2 regions of the Pseudarthrobacter sp. LT1 genome follow, and region 1 is predicted to be linked to the other one. Evidence: riboswitches for the same ligand, from Rfam matches in the RefSeq annotation. Region 1 holds a riboswitch; the other holds the start of a gene.
The links. Region 1 has a riboswitch for glycine ahead of gcvP (aminomethyl-transferring glycine dehydrogenase). Riboswitches for the same ligand answer to the same signal wherever they lie in the genome.
Positions count from the first base shown of each region.

Region 1 (3,588 bases):
GGCATTGGGCTGGATGGACACCTGGTCGTACCCGGTGATCGCGGTCAGGTCCGCCTCCAGGTCGGCGATCAGTTCACGCCAGCCTTCGGTCTGGGAGTCCGGGGCGAAGGGGTGGATGGAGGCGAACTCCGGCCAGGAGATGGCTTCCATCTCTGCGGTGGCATTCAGCTTCATGGTGCACGAGCCCAGCGGGATCATGGTGCGGTCCAGCGCAAGGTCCCGGTCCGACAGCTTCCGGATGTAGCGCAGGAGCTGGGTTTCGGACCGGTGCGTGTTGAACACCGGGTGCTGCAGGTAGTCGGAGGATCGTCCGACGGCGGCCTCCAGTCCGAAGCCTTCAGCCGCGGCAACGGAGGCGCCAAAGACGTCCGCGACGTCGGCGACGATGGCCGCCGTCGTGGTTTCATCGAGCGAGATGCCCACGGTATCGGAGTCGACGGGACGCAGGTTGATTCCGCGCTCTTCGGCATCGGCGACAAGCGCGGCAGCGCGTCCGGGGACGCGGACGGTAAGGGTGTCGAAGAAGCTCGTGTGGAGCACCTCCACACCGGCAGCTGCCAGCGAGGCCGCCAGCACCCGGGCGTGGCCGTGAGTCGTTTCCGCAATCGCCTTCAGCCCGTCGGGGCCGTGGAAGACGGCGTACATGGAGGAGACGATGGCCAGAAGGGCCTGCGCGGTGCAGATGTTGGACGTGGCCTTCTCGCGGCGGATGTGCTGCTCGCGGGTCTGCAGCGCCAGGCGGTACGCGGGCACCCCTGCGTCATCCTTGGACACGCCCACCAGGCGGCCGGGCAGTGAACGCTCCAGGCCCTTGCGGACAGCCATGTATGCGGCGTGCGGGCCGCCGAAGAACAGCGGGACACCGAAACGCTGGGTGGAGCCGACGGCGATGTCGGCGCCCTGCTCGCCCGGAGGGGTGATCAGAGTCAGTGCCAGCAGGTCAGCGGCCACGGTGACCAGTGCGCCGCGGTCCTTCGCCGCCGCAATAGAGGCGGACTGGTCCCAGACCCGGCCGGAGGCGCCGGGCTGCTGGAGCACGATGCCGTTGATGTCGCCGTCGGGCAGCCCCTTGGACAGGTCGGCGACCTCAACTTCGAACCCGAGCGCCTCGGCGCGGCCCTTGACGATGGCGATGGTCTGCGGCAGCACGTCGATGTCCAGGACAGTCTTGCCGTCCGCTGCAGGCTTGGTCTTGTTGGAGCGGCGCATGAGCAGCACGGCCTCGGCCACGGCGGTGGCTTCATCGAGGAGGGAGGCGTTGGCGATGGGCAGGCCCACCAGGTCCTGGACCATGGTCTGGAAGTTCAGGAGTGCCTCGAGCCGGCCCTGGGAGATCTCGGGCTGGTACGGGGTGTAGGCGGTGTACCAGGCTGGGGCCTCGAGGACATTCCGGCGGATGACGGCGGGCGTGATGGTGTCGTAGTAGCCCTGGCCGATCATCTGTACGGCGGTCTTGTTCTTGGCGGCGAGCCTGCGTAGTTCCGCGAGCACCTCAACTTCACTGAGGGCATCCTGCAGGCGGAGGGCGGTTTCCTGGCGGATGACCTTGGGTACGGCGGTGTCCACCAGTGAATCGACCGTGCCGTAACCCACGGCTTTGAGCATGGTGTCGACGTCGTCCTGGCGGCGTGCGCCAATGTGGCGGTCGACGAAGGTGGTGGAGGCTGGGGTAACCGACACGAAGGAACTCCATTTATTCAGGCGGCGCAGGGTACGCCACAGCTATTCGGGTCCCTCCCCGCTCTGTATTGGACCTGAGAGTTTCCGCGTTCCCTGCCTGGGGAGGACCCGCTTGCACCGTCGGTGAGCACAACAGCCGTTTCGCTTCCCCCAAGGGAGGCCGGACAACTGCCTGCTGCTTTCCAGAGGTGCCTCGCCGCGGCGGTACAGGGGCCTGCGAGATTCCTGGGGAGGATTTGCTCCTACGGCGCCTGCCTGTACTTCCGGCAGAACTCTCCCGCCGCAGATCAAAGGCTATTCATTTGTTGGATCATGACGGCCGGTGACAGCCCTCACAACTCTCCATTGTCCTACGCCACGAGCCCTCCCGGCAAATGGAAAACTACCTGCGGAGCCGTTCCAAGGCGGCCAGGAGTTCCTCCACATCAGCGGCCGCTCCGCCTTCCGGCGCAGGGCCCACGGAAAGCATGGCATTGAAGTACAAACCGTCACCCATATACAGGACAGCCTTGGCCAGGCCGGGCCCCACATCTGCTGCGATCTCGTCCAGCCATCGCTGCTGGATGGCGGCGAACCGGCGGCGCGTCTCTTCATGCGCCACCTCCGCAAGCCGCGTGGCAGCCACGATGACCCGGTCCAGCGGAGTATTCGCCCAGACGGAGGAGCGGATGAAATACTCGGCGGCACCTTCGCCGGCCGAAGCCATCGCGTCGGCGTCCGCCTTGGCCAGCCCCTCCAGGCGGTCAAGCAGCACGGCGATGAGCGCTTCCTTGTTGGGAAAGTGGTAGAGGAGGCCACCTTTGGACACCCCGGCCTTCCGGGCTACGGCGTCGAGGGTTGCAGCACGCTCCCCCACTTCGATCAGCAGGGACTCGAAGGCGTCAAGGACCGCATCACGGGCTACAGGCTTTCGGGGCATGCCTTCCATCATGCCCTCCACCGGCAGGGAAGAAGGAATGCGTCCGTTTTCAAACTATACCGTCCAGACGGTACAGTTATTGCATGACGACTTCCCTCAGTCCGGCCCCCACCCAAAGGGACAGCACCGCCGCGCGGCCCCCGTGGCGGGATTGGCTTGCACTGGGGCTGCTGATGTTTCCCGTGCTGCTGGTGGCAGTGGACAACACCGCCCTGACCTTTGCCCTGCCCGCGATCGCACGCGCCCTGGAACCAACCGGCCTGCAGCTGCTGTGGATCGTGGACGCCTACCCCCTGGTCCTGGCCGGGCTGCTGGTATCAATGGGAAGCCTCGGCGACCGCATTGGGCGGCGGCGGCTGCTGGTCATCGGCAGCCTGGGCTTCGCCGCGCTGTCCGCCGCCACGGCCTTCGCCCCCACCCCGGAGTGGCTGATCGCCGGCCGTGCGGCGCTCGGGTTCTTCGGCGCCATGCTGATGCCGTCCACCCTGTCGCTGATCCGTAACATATTCCCGGAGCCCAACCGCCGGCGGCTTGCGGTGGCCATCTGGGCGGCCGGATTCTCCGGCGGCGCCGCCCTGGGCCCAATCCTCGGTGGATGGCTGGTGGAGCACTTCTGGTGGGGCGCCGTCTTCCTGGTGGCCGTGCCACTCATGCTGCCCCTGCTGGCGCTGGGGCCCGTCCTCATCCCGGAATCCAGGGATCCCGCGCCGGGCAGGGTGGATATCCCAAGCGTCCTGCTCTCCATGCTGGTCATGGTGCCCGTGGTCTACGGCATCAAGTCAGTAGCCACCGAAGGCCCGGGCACGGCAGGGCTGGGCAGCATCGCCTTTGGCGTGGCCATGGGGATCGTGTTCGTGCGCCGCCAGCACCGCTTGGAGCATCCACTGCTGGACATGTCGCTGTTCCGGAACAGGGTGTTCAGCATGGCCATCAGCGCCAACATCCTGGCCCTGTTTTCCTTCAACGGGTTCATCCTTTTCCTTGCCCAG
Region 1 covers NZ_CP141830.1:915,408-918,995, reverse strand. Annotated here, with positions in the region: gene gcvP (aminomethyl-transferring glycine dehydrogenase) at 1-1,680, opposite strand, end outside; glycine riboswitch at 1,873-1,970, opposite strand; gene VIK36_RS04460 (TetR/AcrR family transcriptional regulator) at 2,063-2,599, opposite strand; gene VIK36_RS04455 (MFS transporter) at 2,683-3,588, shown strand, end outside.

Region 2 (3,588 bases), 440 kb from region 1:
AGCCCAGCGGGATCATGGTGCGGTCCAGCGCCAGGTCGCGGTCGGAGAGCCTGCGGATGTAGCGCAGGAGCTGGGTTTCGGACCGGTGGGTGTTGAACACCGGGTGCTGCATGAACTCAGAGGTGCGGAGCACCTCTGACGGCAGGTCGAAGCCCGCAGCGTCCACTACGGGGCCGGCGCCGAAGGCGACGGCGATCGCGGACAGGATTTCCGGCGTCGTGGTTTCATCCACGGACACGCCAATGGTGTCGGCATCAATGTGGCGCAGGTTGATGCCGCGTGCTTCAGCAGCGGTGATGACCTTGGCGGCCTTGCCCGGGACGGAAACGGTGACCGTATCGAAGAACGTCTCGGCGGCCAGTTCCCGGCCTGCGATCTTGAGCGTGGTGGCGAGGGCGCGTGCGTTGTTGTGGACGCGCTCGGCGATGGCCTTCAGCCCGTCGGGGCCGTGGTAGACGGCGTAGAAGGAGGAGACGATGGCCAGCAGGGCCTGCGCGGTGCAGATGTTGGACGTGGCCTTCTCGCGGCGGATGTGCTGCTCGCGGGTCTGCAGCGCCAGGCGGTAAGCCGGGAGGCCGGCGTCGTCCTTGGATACGCCCACCAGGCGGCCCGGCATGGAACGTTCCAGGCCCTTGGCCACTGCCATGTATGCGGCGTGCGGGCCGCCGAAGAACAGCGGGACACCGAAACGCTGGGTGGAGCCGACGGCGATGTCGGCACCCTGCTCGCCTGGAGGGGTGATCAGGGTCAGTGCCAGCAGGTCAGCGGCCACCGTCACCAGCGCGCCGCGCTCCTTTGCTTCGGCGATGACGCCGGCGTGGCTGAAAACGCGGCCGGAGACGCCCGGCTGCTGGAGCACGATGCCGTTGATTGCGCCGTCGGGCAGGCCCTTGGACAGGTCGGCGACCTCAACCTCGAAGCCGAGCGCCTCGGCGCGGCCCTTGACGATGGCGATGGTCTGCGGCAGGACGTCGGCGTCCAGGACGGTCTTGCCGTCGCGGACGTCCTTGTTCTTGTTGGCGCGGCGCATCATGAGGACGGCTTCGGCCACGGCGGTGGCTTCATCGAGCAGGGAGGCGTTGGCGATGGGCAGGCCCACCAGGTCCTGGACCATGGTCTGGAAGTTCAGGAGTGCCTCGAGCCGGCCCTGGGAAATCTCGGGCTGGTACGGGGTGTAGGCGGTGTACCAGGCCGGGGCCTCGAGGACATTCCGGCGGATGACGGCGGGCGTGATGGTGTCGTAGTAGCCCTGGCCGATCATCTGTACGGCGGTCTTGTTCTTGGCGGCGAGCCTGCGCAGTTCCGCAAGCACCTCAACCTCGCTCAGCGCGTCTTTGAGCGCAAGGGGCTTGGACTGGCGGATTGAGTTGGGAACGGCGATGTCCACCAGTCCATCAACGCTGTCGTAGCCAACGGCCTTGAGCATGGTGTCCACGTCAGCCTGGCGGCGTGCACCGATATGCCGGTCTGCAAAGGCAGAGGGAAGGGATTGAATCGTCATGAGGAACTCCAGGTTTGGCCGGCCACGGGTGGCACGGCATGGATCGGGTCCCTCCCCGCTCTGTATTGGACCTGAGAGATTCCGCAGACCCATCAGGGCCTGCTTGCACCGTCGGTGAGTGCTGCCGGAGCAGCACTGCTTTCCAGAGTCGCCTCGCCGTGACGGTACATGGGCCTGAGAGATTCCTGGGGAGGATTTGCTCCTACGGCGCCTGCCCGGTGATGGCCGGGAGAACTCTCCCGCCACAGCTCGAAAGGCATATTGAAATGTGGGTGATTCGGCTCACAGGTTACCGGCAAAGCGGGGCGGGGAGCAAATCGGTCCGTCATGGATTGGGGCTCCAGAGCGTTACGTGGATGGCGTAACGCCGGGTTTGACTTTTGTCCGTGACGGGCGCCACACTGAACCCCGTGATCCGGCCGGACAGCGGAACTGGCCCAAAGATGCTGGGTGCTCTGTTCGCCGGCCGGGATCACCGGAGGCCCCACAATCCATTCTGCGCATTACCGCGCCTGGGATGGATGCCCTCCGACAACTGAACACTGATTTAGCAAGCAAACGCTTTTGACCTGCGGCGGGAGAGCCCTGCCGGTACGTTCAGCAGGCGCCGTAGGAGCAAACCCTCCCCAGGAAACTCTCAGGCCCACGTACCGCCGCGGTGAGGCAACTCTGGAAAGCAGCCGGGCCGTGTCCTGGCTCACCGACGGTGCAAGCACGCCCATGCCGGCATGTGGAAACTCTCAGGTCCCAGACAGAGCGGGGAGGAAATCCAATCTTTGCGACACCCCGGGTGCCGCTCGAACGATGGAGTTCCTCAATGACGACCCATTCCCCGACGTCCCCCGGCGGCGGAGCCCCGCACCTGGAGCGGCAGCTCAGCAACCGCCACATCCAACTGATCGCCATCGGCGGTGCAATCGGCACCGGCCTGTTCATGGGCTCAGGCAAGACCATCTCGGCGGCCGGCCCCTCGGTGATCTTCGTGTACATGATCATCGGCTTCATGCTGTTCTTCGTCATGCGTGCCATGGGTGAACTGCTGCTCAGCAACCTCAACTACAAGTCCTTCAGCGACTTTGCCGCTGACCTGCTGGGTCCATGGGCCGGCTTCTTCACAGGCTGGACCTACTGGTTCTGCTGGGTCATCACCGGCATTGCCGACGTCATCGCCATCGCGGGCTACTCCAAAGAGCTGTGGCCCGGACTGCCCCTCTGGATTCCCGGCCTGGCCACCGTGGCCATCCTGCTCCTGCTGAACCTCACCACCGTGAAGGCGTTCGGCGAAACGGAGTTCTGGTTCGCACTCATCAAGATCATTGCCATTGCTGCCCTGATCATCGTTGGCCTGTTCATGATCTTCACCGGTTTCCAGTCCGACGCCGGCCCTGCCACCTTCACCAACCTGTGGAGCCAAGGCGGATTCTTCCCGAACGAGTTCATGGGCTTCGTGGCCGGCTTCCAGATCGCCGTTTTCGCGTTCGTGGGCATCGAACTGGTGGGCACCACCGCCGCCGAGGCCAAGAACCCGGAGCGGAACCTTCCCAAGGCCATCAACTCCATCCCCATCCGCGTGCTCCTCTTCTACGTGGGCGCCCTCATCATCCTGATGGCCGTCACCCCCTGGACCGAGTTCAGGGCCGGTCACAGCCCCTTCATCGCCATGTTCTCCCTGGCAGGCCTGGGCGCCGCGGCCACCGTGGTCAATCTCGTGGTGCTGAGCTCCGCGATGTCCTCCGCGAACTCCGGCATCTACTCGACGTCCCGCATGGTCTTCGGCCTTGCCCAGGAAGGCGACGCACCCGACGTCTTTGGCAAACTGTCCCGGCGGAAGGTGCCCCAGAACGCACTGTTCCTCTCCTGCGTGCTGCTGCTGTCCGGCGTCGTCCTCATGTATGCGGGCCAGGACGTGGGCAAGGCCTTCGACATGGTGACCACGGTCTCCGCCGTCTGCTTCGTCTTTGTCTGGTCCATCATCCTGGCCAGCTACGTCGCCTTCCGCCGCCGCCGGCCGCACCTGCATGAAGCATCCAAGTTCAAGATGCCCGGCGGTGTTGCCATGGTCTGGGTGGTCTTCGCCTTCTTCGCCT
Region 2 covers NZ_CP141830.1:479,658-483,245, forward strand. Annotated here, with positions in the region: gene gcvP (aminomethyl-transferring glycine dehydrogenase) at 1-1,501, opposite strand, end outside; glycine riboswitch at 1,654-1,753, opposite strand; glycine riboswitch at 2,067-2,164, shown strand; gene cycA (D-serine/D-alanine/glycine transporter) at 2,319-3,588, shown strand, end outside.
Region 2: linked by a shared signal. The riboswitch ahead of cycA (D-serine/D-alanine/glycine transporter) and the one ahead of gcvP (aminomethyl-transferring glycine dehydrogenase) in region 1 are both predicted to bind glycine.